Regions from separate parts of the Paenibacillus sp. FSL H7-0350 genome, predicted to be linked through region 2. Evidence: a T-box and tRNA genes for the amino acid it is inferred to sense, from the RefSeq annotation. Region 2 holds a T-box; the other holds one or more tRNA genes.
The links. A T-box is a leader RNA that pairs with one kind of tRNA and senses whether it is charged. The one in region 2 lies ahead of argS (arginine--tRNA ligase), so its partner is inferred to be a tRNA-Arg.
Positions count from the first base shown of each region.

Region 1 (10,467 bases), 150 kb from region 2:
TGGGGATGGGCCTGCGGCGCATTAGCTAGTTGGTGGGGTAATGGCCCACCAAGGCGACGATGCGTAGCCGACCTGAGAGGGTGAACGGCCACACTGGGACTGAGACACGGCCCAGACTCCTACGGGAGGCAGCAGTAGGGAATCTTCCGCAATGGGCGCAAGCCTGACGGAGCAACGCCGCGTGAGTGATGAAGGTTTTCGGATCGTAAAGCTCTGTTGCCAGGGAAGAACGTCCGGTAGAGTAACTGCTACCGGAGTGACGGTACCTGAGAAGAAAGCCCCGGCTAACTACGTGCCAGCAGCCGCGGTAATACGTAGGGGGCAAGCGTTGTCCGGAATTATTGGGCGTAAAGCGCGCGCAGGCGGTTATTTAAGTCTGGTGTTTAAACCTTGGGCTCAACCTGAGGTCGCACTGGAAACTGGGTGACTTGAGTACAGAAGAGGAAAGTGGAATTCCACGTGTAGCGGTGAAATGCGTAGATATGTGGAGGAACACCAGTGGCGAAGGCGACTTTCTGGGCTGTAACTGACGCTGAGGCGCGAAAGCGTGGGGAGCAAACAGGATTAGATACCCTGGTAGTCCACGCCGTAAACGATGAGTGCTAGGTGTTAGGGGTTTCGATACCCTTGGTGCCGAAGTTAACACAGTAAGCACTCCGCCTGGGGAGTACGGTCGCAAGACTGAAACTCAAAGGAATTGACGGGGACCCGCACAAGCAGTGGAGTATGTGGTTTAATTCGAAGCAACGCGAAGAACCTTACCAGGTCTTGACATCCAACTAACGAAGCAGAGATGCATCAGGTGCCCTTCGGGGAAAGTTGAGACAGGTGGTGCATGGTTGTCGTCAGCTCGTGTCGTGAGATGTTGGGTTAAGTCCCGCAACGAGCGCAACCCTTGACTTTAGTTGCCAGCAGGTTAAGCTGGGCACTCTAGAGTGACTGCCGGTGACAAACCGGAGGAAGGTGGGGATGACGTCAAATCATCATGCCCCTTATGACCTGGGCTACACACGTACTACAATGGCCGGTACAACGGGAAGCGAAGCCGCGAGGTGGAGCCAATCCCAGCAAAGCCGGTCTCAGTTCGGATTGCAGGCTGCAACTCGCCTGCATGAAGTCGGAATTGCTAGTAATCGCGGATCAGCATGCCGCGGTGAATACGTTCCCGGGTCTTGTACACACCGCCCGTCACACCACGAGAGTTTACAACACCCGAAGTCGGTGGGGTAACCCGCAAGGGAGCCAGCCGCCGAAGGTGGGGTAGATGATTGGGGTGAAGTCGTAACAAGGTAGCCGTATCGGAAGGTGCGGCTGGATCACCTCCTTTCTATGGAGAATCGTCTTCTGCAATGAAGACATTCAAATCGGAAGCTTGCTTCCAAAAAAGAACCCTTGGGTTCGAATACTCACTCGTTGGTCAGTTTTGAGAGTTTAAGCTCTCATCTTTACCTTGATCCTTGAAAACTGGATACCGAAACGAATTTGCGTTTTAGAACATCTTTTAGCTGAAACTTGTGTAAGCAAGTTGAAATAGTTATTAGTTGCTACAAAGTGAAGGTTTTTGATTGTGCAAACAAGCAAAACACCGGAACGTTGGTTAAGCTACTAAGAGCACACGGAGGATGCCTAGGCGCCAGGAGCCGACGAAGGACGTGGCGAACAACGAAACTGCCTCGGGGAGCTGTAAGCAAGCTTTGATCCGGGGGTGTCCGAATGGGGAAACCCAGCTGTGGTAATTCGCAGTTACTCATTTCTGAATACATAGGAAATGCAGAGGCAGACCAGGGGAACTGAAACATCTAAGTACCCTGAGGAAGAGAAAACAATAGTGATTCCGTCAGTAGCGGCGAGCGAACGCGGAACAGCCTAAACCAAGAGGCTTGCCTCTTGGGGTTGTGGGACGTCTCACATGGAGTTACAAAGGAATATGGTAGGCGAAGAGGTCTGGAAAGGCCCGCGATAGAGGTAAAAGCCCTGTAGCCTAAACTGTGTTCTCTCCGAGACGGATCCCGAGTAGTGCGGGGCACGTGAAACCCCGTATGAATCCAGCAGGACCATCTGCTAAGGCTAAATACTACCTGGCGACCGATAGTGAAACAGTACCGTGAGGGAAAGGTGAAAAGCACCCCGGAAGGGGAGTGAAATAGAACCTGAAACCGTGTGCTTACAAAAAGTCAGAGCCCTTTCTATGGGTGATGGCGTGCCTTTTGTAGAATGAACCGGCGAGTTACGTTTAACATGCAAGGTTAAGGTGAGAAGCCGGAGCCGCAGCGAAAGCGAGTCTGAATAGGGCGACTGAGTATGTGGACGTAGACCCGAAACCGTGTGATCTACCCCTGTCCAGGGTGAAGGTGCGGTAACACGCACTGGAGGCCCGAACCCACGCATGTTGAAAAATGCGGGGATGAGGTGGGGGTAGCGGAGAAATTCCAATCGAACTCGGAGATAGCTGGTTCTCCCCGAAATAGCTTTAGGGCTAGCCTCGGTGAATGGAGTGGTGGAGGTAGAGCACTGATTGGGTGCGGGGCCCGCAAGGGTTACCAAGCTCAGTCAAACTCCGAATGCCATTAACTTCTTGCCGGGAGTCAGACAGTGAGTGCTAAGATCCATTGTCAAAAGGGAAACAGCCCAGACCATCAGCTAAGGTCCCCAAGTGTGTGTTAAGTGGGAAAGGATGTGGAGTTGCACAGACAACCAGGATGTTGGCTTAGAAGCAGCCACCATTGAAAGAGTGCGTAATAGCTCACTGGTCGAGTGACTCTGCGCCGAAAATGTAACGGGGCTAAACACACCACCGAAGCTATGGCTAGATGCTTTGCATCTGGGGTAGGGGAGCGTTGTATGTGGGTTGAAGGTGTACCGTAAGGAGCGCTGGACAGCATACAAGTGAGAATGCCGGTATGAGTAACGAAAAGATCAGTGAGAATCTGATCCGCCGAAAGCCCAAGGTTTCCTGAGGAAGGCTCGTCCGCTCAGGGTAAGTCGGGACCTAAGGCGAGGCCGAAAGGCGTAGTCGAAGGACAACAGTTTGAAATTACTGTACCACCGTAATCCGCTATGAGCGATGGGGTGACGCAGGAGGGTAGTGACGCGGACTGATGGATGTCCGTCTAAGCAGTGAGGCTGGTGTGTAGGCAAATCCGCACACTATTAAGGCCAGGCTGTGATGGGGAGCGAAAATTATAGTAGCGAAGGTCATGATCTCACACTGCCAAGAAAAGCCTCTAGTCAGGAGAAGGTGCCCGTACCGCAAACCGACACAGGTAGGCGAGAAGAGAATTCTAAGGCGCGCGGAAGAACTCTCGTTAAGGAACTCGGCAAAATGACCTCGTAACTTCGGGAGAAGAGGTGCCTCGGTAGGGTGAATAGCCCGAGGGGGCCGCAGTGAAAAGGCCCAAGCGACTGTTTAGCAAAAACACAGGTCTGTGCGAAGCCGTAAGGCGAAGTATACGGGCTGACGCCTGCCCGGTGCTGGAAGGTTAAGGGGAGTGGTTAGGAGCAATCCGAAGCTGTGAACCGAAGCCCCAGTAAACGGCGGCCGTAACTATAACGGTCCTAAGGTAGCGAAATTCCTTGTCAGGTAAATTCTGACCCGCACGAATGGCGTAACGACTTGGGCGCTGTCTCAACGAGAGATCCGGTGAAATTTTAATACCTGTGAAGATGCAGGTTACCCGCGACAAGACGGAAAGACCCCATGGAGCTTTACTGCAGCTTGATATTGAATTTGGGTACGATCTGTACAGGATAGGTGGGAGCCGTTGAGGCAGGAGCGCAAGCTTCTGCGGAGGCGCCGTTGGGATACCACCCTGATCGTATCTAGGTTCTAACCTAGTACCGTAACCCGGTACGGGGACCGTGTCAGGCGGGCAGTTTGACTGGGGCGGTCGCCTCCTAAAGAGTAACGGAGGCGTTCAAAGGTTCCCTCAGAATGGTTGGAAATCATTCGCAGAGTGCAAAGGCATAAGGGAGCTTGACTGCGAGACCTACAAGTCGAGCAGGGACGAAAGTCGGACTTAGTGATCCGGTGGTACCGCATGGAAGGGCCATCGCTCAACGGATAAAAGCTACCCTGGGGATAACAGGCTTATCTCCCCCAAGAGTCCACATCGACGGGGAGGTTTGGCACCTCGATGTCGGCTCATCGCATCCTGGGGCTGAAGTAGGTCCCAAGGGTTGGGCTGTTCGCCCATTAAAGCGGTACGCGAGCTGGGTTCAGAACGTCGTGAGACAGTTCGGTCCCTATCTGTCGTGGGCGCAGGAAATTTGAGAGGAGCTGTCCTTAGTACGAGAGGACCGGGATGGACGTACCGCTGGTGCATCAGTTGTTCCGCCAGGAGCATGGCTGAGTAGCTACGTACGGACGGGATAAGCGCTGAAAGCATCTAAGCGTGAAGCCCCCCTCAAGATGAGATTTCCCAGTATGTAAGACCCCTTGAAGACGACGAGGTAGATAGGTTGGAGGTGGAAGTGCAGCAATGCATGGAGCTGACCAATACTAATCGGTCGAGGGCTTATCCAAATTTCTAACACGCAGATTTGTTTCGGATTCAGTTTTCAGGAATCAATTCCTGAACGCAACGAAATTCATTCACACATTCGTGATGAACCGAATTTCTAGCGGCAGCGTCTGTTTCACAGACGCATGTTTGGTGGCGATAGCGGAGGGGTTCCACACGTACCCATCCCGAACACGACCGTTAAGCCCTCCAGCGCCGATGGTACTTGGACCGAAGGGTCCTGGGAGAGTAGGACGTTGCCAAGCACTCAAGACCACTGTTGATTATCAATGGTGGTTTTTTGTTTGTGTTTGTGTTTACCATTAAAGTCTATGATGGAGGTGCCAGCTTGATTATCTGGCTTAATGGTGCCTTTGGATCAGGGAAAACACATACAGCAAATGAACTCCAACGCAGAATTCCACATTCGTATGTATTTGATCCGGAAAATGCCCGTTTTTATATCAGGGACAATATTCCTGCCGAGATGTCAGAAGCTGATTTTCAGCACCATACGCTCTGGCGTGACTTTACCTATTCGATGCTGACATACCTGGATTCAGGCTATAGCGGAACCATTATTGTACCTATGACACTAGTGAAAGAAGAGTATTTCATAGAGATTGTGGGCAGGCTGAGAAGTGAGGGACGGGATGTCCGTCATTTTAACTTGACTGCTTCCTCTGAGACCTTACACAGGAGATTGGAGAGCCGTGGTGAAGGGCCAGGATTCCTGGGCCGCTTTACAGATGGAGACATGTCTTAGGGGCTCAAGAGTAAACTCTTCGCAAACGACGTAGATACTGAACATAAATCAGTTTCCGAGGTTGCAGAGATTATTATGGCCTTGGTGGAGAATCCAGTAAGTAATGAATAGAGCAATAATATTTCTATTGTATTATACTATTTTATTTGATATAATACTTTTTGTTGTCGAAAGATTGTTTGCTTATCTGGCTCGTTGGTCAAGGGGTTAAGACACCTCCCTTTCACGGAGGTAACATGGGTTCGAATCCCATACGAGTCACCACATTCATCTTTGAAAAATTAATGGTTGTATATCTCATGTAAATGTGTTATGATCATTAAGTTGCTTCTTCGATGGAGGCTTAGCTCAGCTGGGAGAGCATCTGCCTTACAAGCAGAGGGTCGGGGGTTCGAACCCCTCAGCCTCCACCATGCAGAGTTTGTAAGCCAGAAAAGAATATCTATTACTGACGCGGGGTGGAGCAGCCCGGTAGCTCGTCGGGCTCATAACCCGAAGGCCGCAGGTTCAAATCCTGCCCCCGCAATATTTGGAACCGTGGTGTAGTTGGCCTAACATGCCTGCCTGTCACGCAGGAGATCGCGGGTTCGAATCCCGTCGGTTCCGCCATTTTTATTGAAGCAGTTGAATACATACCGTGTGCGGACGTGGCTCAGCGGTAGAGCATCGCCTTGCCAAGGCGAGGGTCGCGGGTTCGATTCCCGTCGTCCGCTCCATATTTTGCGCCCTTAGCTCAGCTGGATAGAGCGTTTGACTACGAATCAAAAGGCCGGGAGTTCGAATCTCTCAGGGCGCGCCATTATTATTTTATTGAATGTCTTCATCTGAAATTTAATTATCCATTGTGGATATATATGATATTAAGCCGGCGTGGCGGAATGGCAGACGCGCTCGACTCAAAATCGAGTGGGAAACCGTGGAGGTTCGAGTCCTCTCGCCGGTATTAAAAAAGGTTTATGACATTGTATTTCGTACAATGTCATAAACCTTTTTTTGTATTTTTATTGCACCGAAACTTATAATAACTGATTGAGCCTGCTTTCAGGCTCTTTCCCGTTTTGTACACGGTTTATATTATCTATAAAGAAATCGTATCTTTTTTTGTGGAATTTCCGGCCGTCAGGCATTCCTGCGGTATGGGGAGTAAGGACCACATTGCCCAGAGTGCGGAGCTCACTATCTAAGGGAAGCGGTTCGGATTCATACACATCCAGGCAGGCGCCGGAAATCCCCCCTTTTTTTAATGCGTCAATCAAGTCTGTCTGATTAACAATCCCGCCGCGGGCCGTGTTGAGGAACAGAGCGCTACTCTTCATTTTTTGAAATGCCGTTTGGTTGATCAGGTGCTTGGTCTGCTCAGTCAAGGGTACATGTACACTGACGATGTCCGATGTGCTTAGAAGAGTATCGAGATCCGTCATTGTCACCAAATCGTCAGCCTGTACTACGGTCTTTCTCGCATAAGCCAGCACCTTCATATCAAAAGCGCTGCAAAACGCAGCGACTTTCTTTCCGATAGCACCCAGACCGATAATCCCAATGGTTTTGCTCTCTAGTTCACTCCCTGTGTACTCCAACTGATGTTCATCCATCCTGTTTTTCATGAAATGATCAAGAAACGGTATGTTTTTATAATAAGCCAGCATTAGTGCCATTACGTGCTCGGCCACGGCCTGTGCATTCACTCCTGCCGCATTAGCCACCCAAATGCCGAGCTCTGTACAGGCAGGGATATCGACATTATCATAGCCTGCACCTGTCTGTACCAATTTTAATTTTTTGGCACTGGCGAGCAGGCTAGGGTCCACTTGGATATGTTCAGGAATGAGGACCTGGCAATCTTCAATATGATGCAGCATATCTTGTCCGGGCGGGACAATGACAACGTTCCAGTCTTGCGGAAAATACCCGGTAATCTTTAATTGTGCAGTTTCGTTAAAATGACCAACGATGAGAATCTTCATGGCTAAACCACCTTTTCATAACGTGGGTTATTTGACCCCTTGTCTGTGTTAATGATAATTTTAGACATAAAGAATAATGTTGTAAAACGCAAATGTTTTGTGAACTATATTAATATTTTCTATATATTGAGGAGGTATTCGATGTATTTTCCTGGGATAGAGGCATTTTTAGCTATCGTAAGGACCGGGAGTATAAGTAAAGCGGCAGACATGCTGCACCTGTCACAAGCAACGGTAAGCTACCGGCTAAAGACTTTAGAGCAGGGGATGGGCGGCCTATTGGTGGAGCGAAGAAAAGGGGCAGCCAAAATCAGCCTGACCCCAAAAGGGGAGAACTTTTTTAGTATTGCGGAAAGATGGGAGGCGCTCTGGAGGGAAACTCAAATTTTAAAGGCGAATGGTTCGCAGTTAAGTCTGGCCATAAGCGCTGCCGAAAGTATAAGCCACTTCGTCTTGCCTCCGGTATATAGAATGCTTAATCAGCACACTCCGTCCATCCGATTGTAAATTCGTACGCCCCGCTGTGTCCGTCCCGTGTACATCTGGACTCAGCGGGACTCATCACTACTTTTTTGACGAATGCCAGACAATGGACGATTGTGCCTGCTTCGATTGGCGTCCATATGATGGGGATGGGAGAATTTGTTCTTCAGAAGCTGGCGCTGTCAGTGCCCCCCAGAGTAGGCTATAAGGTCACTCATAAGTTTCCAAACCAGGCGTTACACGAGCCCCTTCAGATTCTTGATAACTATCTGCGAGATACATTTGGAGTCCAATGACCTGACCTGCTGTGTTATACAATCCCATTTTGTGATAATCTCTCCAGAAGTTGTCCGTATTCAGAAAAAGAAATACCCGGCCGCCTGCCTGATTGCCGATAAAGGGCTCCTGTTCAGGCTTCGACGCCCGGGCCAGCAGAAGGGTAGCGCCTGCTGATCCGGGAGGGGAGACTACGACCCATCTTTTCTCCTGCTCGGGTGATAGAGATCTTCAACTAATGTGATTTCTAGGCAATGGTACAGCTCTTATTATTTTACTATAAATGGACCTAATCTACACCAGCTCAACCACTACCATCTGGTGATTCTCCAGATAAGGAAGGGTATAGGTAATCTCGCTATCCTGGCTGAACGTGAACGGCAGCTCTGTCATGGCCGGGGCCAGGTAGACCCGGTGGACGGGTCCGGGAGACGGGAGCCGCAGGCTGACGGTAATATCATGGAGCGGTACGAGGTCCTCAATGACTTCAATCCGGCCCTTCAGGGAAGGGGCAGCATAGAGCAGATGATTCACATAACGCTGTTCTGCCTGCTGATACTGCAGGGTCGTTATGCCGCGGGCCGGCAGATTCGTACGCAGTGACGGCTGAGGCAGCAGCCGCGACAGGGCATGCAGCACCAGCTCCTTCAGAATAAGAGAGCCCGCTTCGGCGTACTCGCTGAATACTTTCCAGGCAATATAGATTCCGCCCCTGCTCTGGGCCATCCCCGGACCATTGTTCTCCATGGCGCCAGGTGTGTGCTGGTGGGAACAGAAGGTGAAGACGTCACGGTTAAAATAAGGGTTCTCCAGATGTCCGAGCGCCTCTCCTTGTCCTTCCTGCAATTCGATTAGCTGGCCTTCGCCGTACATGACAAAAGAAGCAGGCAATAGCGCACCTGGAGTGAAATAGGGCTTGAAATACGCGGGCTGGTACGGGTTCTCTCCAAGCCAGGTGATTCCCAGGTCCAGGGCAAATGCATCCCCGGCCAGGTTCAATCCCGAGCAACCGGTAACCAGCAACTTGCCGCCGCCAGCTGTGAAGCTCACTATGGCATCGGCCAGCTCAGGCCATACAGATACCTCATCCGGGAGAATCAGCACCTTGTAGGCGCTAAAATCGCTGAATGTATCTACGATATCATACAGGTAATGCCCTTCGGTCAGCATCCGCACCGCTCCGGCGTCTGCCAGATTCCGTTCTCCTCTGCGTGCTTGCCCGCCGGGACAGGCCTCCCGTGCCGCTTCCAGCGATAAGACGGCAATGTCGGCCACAGCAGTGACCCCGCTGCACCATTCCTCCTTCGCCTCGACCTCGCTGTAGGCAGCGCCGATCAGGGTGTAAGTCGCTTCATCCATCAGGCCGGAGGGATGGAGCTGGTCACCGATGGAGCATCTGGCACCGTGGGCCAGGCTAAGCGCAGTCTCGAACCGCAGCGCGTTCGGATGCTTATAGCCGCCGAACTCCCCCCAGGAGGTATGGAATTTGCCGGTCATGCCGAGGAATTCCATGCCCAGCGTCTGGGCATAGCGTGCGGACAACGGGAAATGATCATAACCCCAGCCTCCGGTGGGCAGGGACTCCAGCTCCAGATGGCTGTTGACCTGCACGAGGTCACGGCGTCCCCGCTGCTGATGGCCGTTGTTATGATAGACAGGAAGGCCGGGCTTCACGGCATCCAGGGTCTCCCGAACACGGCGGGCATAATTCAGATAAGTCTGCTCACCGAGGGCGATGACGGCAGCTTCATCGCGGGGATCCTGGCCCGCAGCCCGCAGAGCGGTGACGCAATATTGGCAGCGGCATTTACGGCAACCAACGATATCCAGGAAGATGCCGTCGGCATCGTAGCGGGAAGCCGCCTCATGAATCTGGGCCAGCAGGATGTCCAGATAAGGCGTGTTCATACAGAATTCGTGGTAACCCGGTGTCATGAAATCCTTCACCCACCGGGTCCGGTCCTCGGCGTCGCGGATTAGCCATTCCGGGTGGCGGCGGGCCAGCTTCTCGTCCAGGCCGGCTGATAAATACACCGGTGTACGGACTCCGATCTCATGGGCAGCCTCAATCATTTCACCCAGCAAGTCGAAGGTGAGCTCGGGGTGCATCTCATTGGCTTCACTAGGATGATAGGCCCAGCCGTGATGGCATTTGGAGAACACGGTGACAGAGTCTACATGACCTGTACGCAGCATGGACTGGAACTGGGCTCTCGAGAAGTCCCGGCCAATGCCGGGAATGGCTTCAGAGGTATGGAAATCAAGATGAACCTGACGAAAACGCATGGATACTCAACCCCTTATGGAATGGAATGAAAAGAAGATTCCCAGTCACTGTACCTCTTTAATGCGGGATCTGCCAGTGTTAATATAGACTTGGAATAGCACAAAACCGACTTTGGAGGGGAGGAGGCATCATGCTATGCCTGGAGTTTCCAATTCCGCCGCTGCCGCAGTTTGTCACGGTGGGGCATGCCGT
Region 1 covers NZ_CP151972.1:2,724,896-2,735,362, reverse strand. The annotation lists rRNA gene NYE24_RS12505 (16S ribosomal RNA) at 1-1,327, shown strand, start outside; rRNA gene NYE24_RS12500 (23S ribosomal RNA) at 1,596-4,522, shown strand; rRNA gene rrf (5S ribosomal RNA) at 4,649-4,765, shown strand; gene NYE24_RS12490 (AAA family ATPase) at 4,780-5,265, shown strand; tRNA gene NYE24_RS12485 (tRNA-Glu) at 5,455-5,529, shown strand; tRNA gene NYE24_RS12480 (tRNA-Val) at 5,603-5,678, shown strand; tRNA gene NYE24_RS12475 (tRNA-Met) at 5,718-5,791, shown strand; tRNA gene NYE24_RS12470 (tRNA-Asp) at 5,797-5,874, shown strand; tRNA gene NYE24_RS12465 (tRNA-Gly) at 5,907-5,981, shown strand; tRNA gene NYE24_RS12460 (tRNA-Arg) at 5,988-6,064, shown strand; tRNA gene NYE24_RS12455 (tRNA-Leu) at 6,130-6,208, shown strand; gene NYE24_RS12450 (NAD(P)-dependent oxidoreductase) at 6,282-7,229, opposite strand; gene NYE24_RS12445 (LysR family transcriptional regulator) at 7,371-7,736, shown strand; partial or broken gene NYE24_RS12440 (VOC family protein) at 8,034-8,207, opposite strand; gene NYE24_RS12435 (beta-galactosidase trimerization domain-containing protein) at 8,283-10,274, opposite strand; gene NYE24_RS12430 (AraC family transcriptional regulator) at 10,406-10,467, shown strand, end outside.
Region 1: it has a tRNA-Arg gene. The T-box ahead of argS (arginine--tRNA ligase) is inferred to sense a tRNA for this amino acid. The anticodon was not compared.

Region 2 (10,467 bases):
CTATAGGTAACTGCTAATGTTATTTTCGTCTACGAGTGTCAATTCTGTTGCGTAGGAATGTTATGGAAATATTAACTGTAAAAATAATTACAAGCCCATAGAAAAAAGACCCGCCCGGGAACCCTCCCGGACCGGCCTATTGTAAACCCTGTGTTAATTCACAATCCAAGTCACGATAATCTCATTCCCGCCGCGCTCTGAAGCCGAGGGGCTGCCAATAATAGAATACGAATAGGAGCCATTCACTTTGCCGTTAATCAGCAGGTTGCGGCTGTCCACAATCTCTGTCCCGCGTTCCAGCTCCTTCTCTCTTACATACTTCTGATATGTAGTTCCAAGAGCGGCCATAGTCTCCTTCGTCTGATAGATCAGCATAGAGGATTTCTTCCCCTCTGACTGTTCACCTTGGGTAAAAGTAATACCTGCCCCTTCGGGAATCGGCAGATCCTCCGGCAGATATTGTTTTGCCTCCGTCTTCTCGTCCGCCAAGGTATGAAACCGTCCACCACCAACTGAATGGTCTGCATCGCCGCAGCCGCTAAGTCCAGCCGCAGCCAGCAGCACGCCTAGAGGAAGGAGCAGCTTATGTCCTGCCATAATTCCACCGCCTTTAGTGAATTGGGTTTCAGAATGCCGGTAAACATAGGATGTCCCTTTTATTACCCGGATCAAGGGTGGGAGTAACGGATAATCCTTACCATTTTATTTACTTTTTAAAATAATTTGTACGCTTCCAGAAAGAGTTTTACTTTTACATAGGAAATCATTAATATAATGAGTGAGCGCTCACTCATTATTGTGAGGAATGGAGGAGATTGGTGTGAATGAGGGAAAACCTGTCATTGCGGTTACTCATGTGAACCGGGCTTTTGGCAATAAAACGGTGTTGAAGGATATAACGCTTCAGGTGAATCAGGCAGAGACCTTCGGGATTCTGGGGCCATCCGGCTCCGGCAAAACCACGCTTGTCAAGCTGCTTACGGGCATAGATGAGGTAACCTCCGGTGAGGTCACCGTGCTGGGGGTGCGGATGCCGAAGCTTGCCATGCTCCAGCAAATTGGATATATGGCCCAGTCGGATGCCCTGTATACCGAGCTTAGCGCCAAGGAGAATCTGGAGTTCTTCGCTGCGCTCTATGGACTGAAGGGCGGCAACCGCACACGGCGGATTGGGGATGTGATGGAACTGGTGAATCTGCAGGAGCATCTGCGGAGGCGGGTGGACCAATACTCCGGCGGCATGAAGCGCCGGCTGTCCCTGGCGATTGCCCTGTTGCACGAGCCGCCGCTGCTGCTGCTGGATGAACCAACCGTCGGCATCGATCCGGTGCTGCGCCAGTCGATCTGGAAGGAGCTGAAGGCGCTGAACCGCAAGGGAACAACGATTGTCCTGACCACGCATGTGATGGATGAGGCAGAGAAATGTGACCGGCTGGCGATGATCCGGGACGGCGTACTGCTGGCGGCCGATACTCCGGCTGGACTGCTTCAGGCTACCGGCGCCGCCAGCATTGAGGAAGCCTTCCTCTATTATGGAGGTGTACGCCGATGAGAATCCGGGCCATTACCCTGAGAATTCTGCAGCAGTTCATCCATGACCGGAGAACCATGGCGCTGATGTTCATCGCTCCTCTGCTGGTGCTTAGCCTGATGAGCCTGGTGTTCGGCAGCGATGCTTATGAGCCTAGAATTGGCTTTTCGGGGGATGCGGCAGTGTTCAGTTCAGCGCTGGAAGCCCAGCAGGCTGAGGTTACCAGCTATGCTGATGAAGCATCCGGGCAGGACGCCCTGAAGGCGGGAGACATTGATGCTCTCCTTACAATGAAAGGAGACACTCCTGCTGTTGTCCTTGAAGGCAGCAACCCGGCGGCTAACCGCGCTGTGATCATGGCGCTCCAGGAAGCTGCGCAGAGCCTACAGCCACAAGCGCCGGGCGGCGGGCAGCTCCAGCCGCAGATCAGCTATCTCTACGGCGCGGAGGATATGAAGACGATCGATCGCTTCGGCCCGATTATGATCGGGGTGTTTGTGTTCTTCTTTGTCTTCCTGATTGCCGGTGTCTCCTTCCTGCGCGAACGGACCACGGGCACGCTGGAGCGTCTGCTCTCCACCCCGCTGAAGCGCTGGGAGATCGTCACCGGATATGTCTGCGGCTTCGGCATCTTCACCGTCTTTCAGGCCCTGCTGATCTCCTGGTTCTCGATCCAGGTGCTGGGGATTATGATGACAGGCAGCTTCGGCTACGTGCTGCTGATGACACTGCTGCTGTCGATGTCGGCGCTGACCCTCGGCACCCTGCTCTCGGCGTTCGCTGCCAATGAACTGCAGATGATCCAGTTCATCCCCCTCGTCATTGTGCCGCAGATCTTCCTGAGCGGATTATTTCCGCTGGATACCCTTCCCCTCTGGCTCCAGCGCATTGGACTCGCCACTCCGATGTACTACGGTTCACAGGCACTGATGGATATCATGGTACGCGGCAGAGGCTGGAGCGATATCGCCGGGGATGTGTTCATGCTGATCGGCTTCTCCCTGCTGTTCATGCTGCTGAATGTGTTGGCTCTGCGCAAGCACCGCAGAATGTGAAGGGTGAACGGGCTATGGTACACTAGGAGGAACTGCAAGAGTCTGGAGGTTCTATTAATGGAGAATAACCCTGCTGCCGATCAGGAGCAGCTGGAGCAAGACCAGTGGGTTCAGGAGCTGCTGGATCTCAGCGAGAAGGAGCAGGTCACACCTAAGCAGCTGTCCATTCTGCGGGCGGCGATTGATGTTTTTGCAGAGAAGGGATTCTCGGCGGCCGCCACCAGTGAGATCGCCCAGAAGGCGGGCGTGGCCGAAGGCACGATCTTCCGTTATTACCGGACCAAAAAAGATCTGCTGCTCGCCATCACGGTCCCCACCATGAGCCGGATGATCGCCCCATTCGTGCTGCGCAACTTCAGCGGTGTGCTGGATGTGCCGTTCGGGAGCTATGAGGATTTCCTTAAGGCCTTCATCGTGAACCGGCTGGAGTTCGTCCGCAGGAATCTGAAAATCGTCAAAATTCTCATTCAGGAGATCCCCTTCCAGCCTGCGCTGAAGGAGCAGCTGACCGAGAATATCTTCGAGCAGGTCCTGGCCCGTGTAACTGCAATTACCGAGCATTTCAAGGTGCAAGGTGAAGTGATTGACGCGCCTACTCCTGCGATTATACGCTTCACGATCTCGGCGATTGTCGGCTATCTGCTAGTACGGCTGGTGCTGATGCCGGAGCAGGATTGGAACGATGAGGCAGAGATTGAACAGACTATAAGCTTCATTCTGCACGGGATCGGCGGGAATGGATAAGACAGAAGCAATAAAAGGAAGTGAGTATACGTGGGTTATCAGGTGCCGGAACGGGTAATCAAGCTGCTGTGCGGAAATGCCGCTTTTGACCAGGGAGCGGCTTATTATCATGCCCATAAGGTAGACCTTGTCTATACGGAGCATAACGAGGAAGACGAATATTCTAAATACCGCGCTGAGGTCCATGGACTGGAGAGCCATGAGATTGCGCTGATTATCGACAGTGACGGGGATGTGCAGGGGGAATGTACCTGCCCGGCGTACTATCGCGGCGGACCCTTCTGCAAGCATATTGCGGCAGTGCTGATGACGGTCCTCTACCGCAGCCAGGCTGCCGGAGCTGAACAGGCTGAGGATATGCAGGCAGATGCGGAGGAGGCTTATCCCGCAAGGACAGGCAGTCTGCCGCTGGCGCAAGGCAGCTCCGCCCCTTCCGGGGCAGAGCAGAGGGAACGCAGCGGAGACCGGCAGCTGGTGAGCAGCATGCTCGGAATATTCACCGGAGGGCGGCAGCGGCCAAGCGGTGCAGGCACGTATATCGATCTGCGGACACCGCTCCAGGTCGAGTTCATCTGCCGGCCCTTCAACTTCAACTACGGCAGTACCATGCTTGGGATGGAAGTGAAGCTTGGTCCTAAGCGTCTTTATATCGTGCAGAAGATTAGACCTTTTTTGGAGCAGGTGCACCGGGGCGAGCCTTTTGAATTCACAGCGCATTTCAGCTATGATCCCGCCCTGCACAGCTTCTCCAAGGAGGATAATGAGGTCCTGCAGAAGCTGATTGAGATCATGCTGAATGAGAAGGTCTACCACAGTCTCACCAGCCCGTATGGTTCCCGCACTAACAATGCAGGGAACGACCGGCTGCTGCCTGTGGCCCCTTTTTTCTGGGAGAGTCTGTACCCCCTATTAGAAGCTGCGCCTGCCGTCCGCCTTCAGCATGGACAGCTTCTGCTGGACCGCTTGTCCCTCTCGGAGGAGCCGCTGCCGCTCAGCTTCCAGTTCGACCAGGCACAGGAGGACGGCTACCGGCTGGATGTCCGGGGGCTTGAACAGCTTATGATTCTGGAGAGCTACGGGCTGGTCTTGACCGAAGGCAGACTGCTGAAGCTCCCGGCGCAGGAATGCGGGCGGCTCTCCGAGCTGAAGCGGGTGCTCAGCGGCAGCCGGCGGGATAGCCTGGCGATTGCGCCTGAGCAGATGGAGCCCTTCATGGAAACCGTCATTCCCGGGCTGAAGAAGCTGGGCAGGGTGAGCATTGCCGACACCATTGCGGACCGGATCGTCCAGACCCAGCTTCACGCCAGACTCTACCTGGACCGGGTAAGGGACAGGCTGCTGGCCGGGCTGGAATTCCAGTACGGCGGAATTGTCATCAATCCGCTGGAGGAGAAGGCTCATGAGCGGAGCAGTGAAGTCATTCTGATGCGGGACGGGGAAGCAGAGCGGCGGATTCTGGACCTGATGGCCCATGAGTCCTTCTCACGGACGGAGAGCGGATATATCATGCGTGACGAGGACGGGGAATTCGACTTCCTGCACCATACCATCCCGCTGCTGGAGCCGCTGCTTCAGGTCTATGCGACCACTGCGGTCAAGGATCGGGTGCTAACGGAGCATGCAGCGCCCAAGGTCAGCCTGAGCTGGAACGAGAAGACTGACTGGCTGGACTTCAAGTTCGCCATGGAGGGCATCACGGAGAAGGACATTACCCAGGTCCTTAAGTCCCTTCAGGAAAAGCGTAAATATCACCGGCTCAAGGACGGAGCCCTGCTCCCGCTGGACACCGCAGAGTTCCAGGAGATTATCGCGCTGATGAACGAGCTCGGCGTCCGCAGCGTGGATATCCGGAGTTCGGAGTTCTCCCTGCCGCTGGTCCGCGCCCTCCATCTCCATGCAGGCACCTTCCAGGGGCAGACCATCGAGACCGGACGCTCCTTCCGGCGGCTGCTCGCCAATATGGCGAGTCCTGAGAATCTGGACTTCCCTGTACCCGGGAGTCTCGCTTCTATACTGCGGGATTATCAGCAATACGGCTTCCTGTGGATGAGGACGCTGGCCCATTACCGCTTCGGCGGGATTCTGGCGGACGATATGGGCCTCGGCAAAACACTGCAGAGCATCACCTTCCTGCTCTCGATGCAGGAAGACATCCGGCAGAGCGGCGTGCCTGCCCTTATTGTGGCGCCTGCCTCCCTGCTCTATAACTGGCTTAACGAGCTGAAGCGCTTTGCCCCGGAGCTGCAGGCAGTCATTGCCGACGGCAACGCCGGTGAGCGCAGCCGGGCCCTGCGGAACACGGCCGGGCATGATGTCATCATCACCTCGTACCCGCTGCTGCGCAGAGATGTGGATGAGTATGCCAAGCGGTCGTTCCATACGCTTATTCTGGATGAAGCACAGATGATTAAGAATCATGAGACTATGACTTCGCAGGCGGTCAGACTGCTTCAGGCCCGCTACCGCTTTGCGCTGACCGGAACACCGGTGGAGAACGCGCTGGAGGACCTGTGGTCGATCTTCAGCGTCGTCTTCCCCGGCTTGTTCCCCGGGAAGAAGGCCTTCCATGACCTTCCCCGGGAGACGGTAGCCAGGCGAGCCCGCCCCTTCCTCCTGCGCCGCCTGAAGAGTGATGTGCTGAAGGAGCTGCCGGACAAAATCGAGTCCCTCCAGGCCTCCGAGCTGCTGCCGGAGCAGAAACGGCTCTATGTCGCCTACCTGGCCCGCCTGCGCAAAGAAGCGCTCAAGCATCTGGACAGCGACAGCTTCGGCAATGGCCGGATCAAGGTGCTGGCCGGACTGACCCGGCTGCGCCAGCTATGCTGCCATCCGGCCCTGTTCGTGGACGGATATACCGGCGGCTCCGGCAAATTCGAGCAGCTGCTGGAGATCATCGACGAATGCCGCAGCTCCGGCAAACGGATGCTGATCTTCTCGCAGTTCACGCAGATGCTCGGTATGATCGGGCGCGAGCTGGCGCTGCTCGGGATTCCGCATTTCTGTCTGGACGGACAGACCCCGGCCTCCCAGCGGGTTGAGCTATGCAGCCGTTTCAATGAAGGCGAGCGCGACCTGTTCCTGATCTCGCTGAAGGCGGGCGGCACCGGCCTCAACCTGACCGGTGCCGACACGGTCATTCTCTACGACCTGTGGTGGAACCCTGCTGTCGAGCAGCAGGCCGCCGACCGCGCCCACCGGATCGGGCAGAAAAAAATCGTCCAGGTTATCCGCCTGGTAGCCCAGGGTACCGTAGAGGATAAGATGTACGAGCTGCAGCAGAAGAAGAAAAACCTGATTGACGAGGTAATCCAGCCGGGACAGGAGGCGTTGTCGAGCCTCAGCGAGCAGGACATCCGCGAGATCCTCTCCATCTGAGTTGAACAATATAAACAGGGACCTTCTGAGCGAGCAGCTCTGCAAGGTCCCTGTTTCATTTTACAACCGGAAAGTCCGGAATAATACCTAATCCTCTATACGTCTGAGCTTAATTTCTCATGCGTCACTACACGGTGTGCATTCACCAGCTGGCCGGTTGATGTCTTGCCCCACACGGATATTCCAATCTCATCTTCGTCCACTTCTCCAGTGATGAACACAAATTCATAGGCATTCAGATCGGCAAAATAATCCCGGGTCACCACCTGATTCGGAGCAACATCAATCACCTCACTGACATACAGCGTTCTGGTAGCGCCCAGCACGTATCCCTGAATACTAATAGAGGTGCTGCCTGGAGCACTCCGCTTGACCACTCTTACCGTCACTGTCTGCGTAGGTCTGACTCCCGAAACGGCATTGTTCTCTATCGGTCCTGTTGACAAAATCGCCATCCTGTCTCGTCCTCCCTTGAAGTTCTAGTGTCAAAGTACGATATATTCATATTCGGACTTTCCTGTAACGGTGTGGACACAGGCCTGAGCCTATTCACCAATGACTGCAGGCACGCATATCCTTGAATAAGGAAAGACCGCCCATGCGCTGCACTTTTATGTATACGAACGCCGAACGGAAGAAGGGACTCCCATGCCCCCTGCAGGAAAAGGAAAGAGGCCCGCCGCCAAAAAAACACCGTCCAGCTCCAAAACCCAGACCCCTAAAGGGCTTGAATTCGCCGTAGCTGCACTTCTATTGACCGGCAAGCTGAAAGTAGACTCTATCCAGATGTACACGGACGCGTCGATGTTCGTCAGTCTGGTAGGCAAATATAAAACCCTAAGCGAGCTAAGTAGTGACAATGTCGATAAGCTGGTCAGCTTCCTCGATGACAACAGCAGCCTGACGCTGAACGAGATCATGACCGCTTTGAAAAAGAAAGCCGAAAACACCTGAACACATCCGGAAGTGAAAGGGAGGGACGGGGTTATGGACAGTTTTGACGGAGAAGGATTTGCCGGCGGGATCCTGCTGGTCATTGTAATTATGCTGCTGATTTATGGTTCAACGGACATCAAGAACCTGACAGGTGCGCCTAGTGACGTGTGATTCTTAACGGTTGGGCTTCTGCTGCACGGTAATCCGCTCTTGCTTTCTCCCAGAAATTCGCTATACTGATACAAATCCATATTCAATCGATGACCGGGAGAGTAATGGTCTTATATCTAGTCCCCAGCGAGCCGGAAAAGTGAAAGCCGGTACAGATTAGAACCATGAAGCGCACCCGTGAGATGGACTTCTGAACCTTGTAGTAGGAAGCCCCGGCCGAGGACCGTTAACCTGTAAGGTGGCTAAACCGTAAGGCTTTAGCAACGAGAGTGGTACCGCGAGCGCACAAGCCTCGTCTCTTAGGAGATGAAGGCTTTTTTGTCGTTATTTTATTCAGGAGGTTGTTATTCATGCCAATGTTAAGTGAGCTCATTCAAGAAAGCCTGAAGCAGTCTGTTCACACAATCGCACTAACCCTGGGCGTACCTGCTATCGCTGAAGTCAATGTTGCCCTGGAGCAGCCGGCGAGTGCCGACCACGGGGATTATTCCAGCAATATCGCCATGCAGCTCGCCCGCTCTTTGCGCAAAGCTCCACTGGTTATCGCCAGGCTGATCGTCGCCGAGCTCGAAGCATCGGGCTCGGTTCACGGACTGGTGCTGAGAACTGAGGTTGCCGGTCCGGGATTTATTAATATGTATCTGGATTGGCAAGCCTGGGCACGGGCGAAGGAGAATTTCACGCTGCCTCAGCATGCAGGGGGGTCGAAGGTGATCGTCGAGCATACTTCCGTCAACCCGAATAAAAGTATGCATATCGGCCATTTGAGAAACTCCTGTATCGGGGACGCGCTGGTGAGGGTACTGCGGGCGACCGGCCATACCGTTGAGGTGCACAACTATGTGGATGATCTCGGCAATCAGCTGGCTGATACTGTAGCCGGTCTGCTGAATGTTCCACTGGAGGGAGAACATGTAAGGTTCGGAGATTACTGCTGGGACATCTATGCCGAGATTAACAAAACTTACGCGCAGCAGCCAGAGATGGTGCAGAAACGGACCGAGATTCTTCATGCGCTGGAGGAAGGCCATGGTAATACTGCCTGGATTGGCAACCTCGTCGCCGGGCAGATCGTGAAAGAACATGTGGAGGAGATGCGGGGGTTCGGCATTGACTACGATCTGCTGGTGTGGGAGAGCAGCATTCTGAAGGAGGGCTTCTGGGCCTCGGCGTTCGAGCTGCTGTCGCAGACAGAGATCTTCGTGCAGGAGACCGAAGGTAAGCTGGCAGGCTGCTGGATTCTGAAGCAACCCGCTGAAGACACCGTACCGGACACTCAGGAGGAGCATCAGAAGGATAAGGTGCTGGTGCGCTCGAACGGAATTCTGACCTATACTGCCAAGGACATCGCCTATCATCTGTGGAAGTTCGGACTGCTGGAGAAGGATTTCAGCTACAACGAATTTCAGAGCGGACTGTGGACGACCGGCTTGAGCGGACAGGCTCTGCCTTTTGGACGGGCGGACCAGGTCGTGAACGTCATCGATTACCGGCAGGAATATCCGCAGCTGATGGTCAAGCAGGCACTCAAGGCACTGGGATTCGGTACGCAGGCAGACGCGCTTCATCATGTCAGCTATGGGGTGGTCTCGCTGAGTCCCGCTTCTGCGGCAGGGCTGGGCATTGATACCTCCAGCGGCAAAAGCTCCTACGCCATGTCCGGGCGCCAGGGAATCGGCATTAAGGTAACCGAGCTGGTCCGGCTCATGGAAGACATGATTGAATCCACCCGTTCGGACAAAAACGGCCTGTCCAGCCGGCTCATCGCCACCGCTGCCATCCGTTACTACCTGCTGCGCTTCAATCTGGGCACCGAGATTGTGTTCGACTTCAAGCAGGCGATGGAAATCTCCGGCAACACCGGCGTCTACCTGATGTACGCCTACGCCCGGGCCCAGCGCGTGCTTAGTAAGGCCGCTTCGGCGGGTGATGTGAGTGGCGTGGGCGAGAGCGGTGTTAGCGAGTCCGGCGTTAGCGAGTCTGGCGCTGGAGGGGTGCCGCTGTTCCCGGCGCAGCTCGAAGCGGCTGAGCTTGCCTTGCTGAGACAGCTCAGCTTGTGGCAAGACACACTCTATACAGCAAGCCGGGAGCTTACGCCGAATACGATCTGTAACTACGCCTATTCCCTGGCCTCGTTATTCAGCAACTTCTACTCAGCTTGTCCAATTCTCAAAGGCGGGGAAGCCAGCATCACCTTCCGCCTGTGGCTGACCCGGAGCTTCACCGATACGCTGGGCGAAGCCCTCGACGTACTCGGCCTGCCTAAGCCGGAGCGGATGTAGACATACTGAGTCTTCATCTGCTTAAAATTCTCTATCGAATGAATGAGCAGGAACCTATGTGGTCCGTGCAGCTTGCACGGCTCTCCCTTCTCCATCCGCTCACATCTGGTGAATTCAGGTGTACTTATACACCTCATTTGCTCGTTTGGCTCACATCTGGTGAATTCAAGTGTACTTATACACCTCATTTGCTCGTTTGGCTCACATCTGGTGAATTCAAGTGTACTTATACACCTCATTTGCTCGTTTTGATCACTTCTGGTGAATTCAAGTGTACTTATACACCTCATTCGCTCATTCAAGTCCACATTCAGTAAGTTCAGGGATATTGGGCCCATGCTTAATTTAGCGTACTAAGATCACTCCTTCGGGA
Region 2 covers NZ_CP151972.1:2,875,242-2,885,708, forward strand. The annotation lists gene NYE24_RS13120 (hypothetical protein) at 154-597, opposite strand; gene NYE24_RS13125 (ABC transporter ATP-binding protein) at 806-1,552, shown strand; gene NYE24_RS13130 (ABC transporter permease) at 1,549-2,586, shown strand; gene NYE24_RS13135 (TetR/AcrR family transcriptional regulator) at 2,644-3,330, shown strand; gene NYE24_RS13140 (SNF2 helicase associated domain-containing protein) at 3,361-6,705, shown strand; gene NYE24_RS13145 (hypothetical protein) at 6,801-7,160, opposite strand; gene NYE24_RS13150 (hypothetical protein) at 7,354-7,659, shown strand; T-box leader at 7,893-8,115, shown strand; gene argS (arginine--tRNA ligase) at 8,169-10,094, shown strand.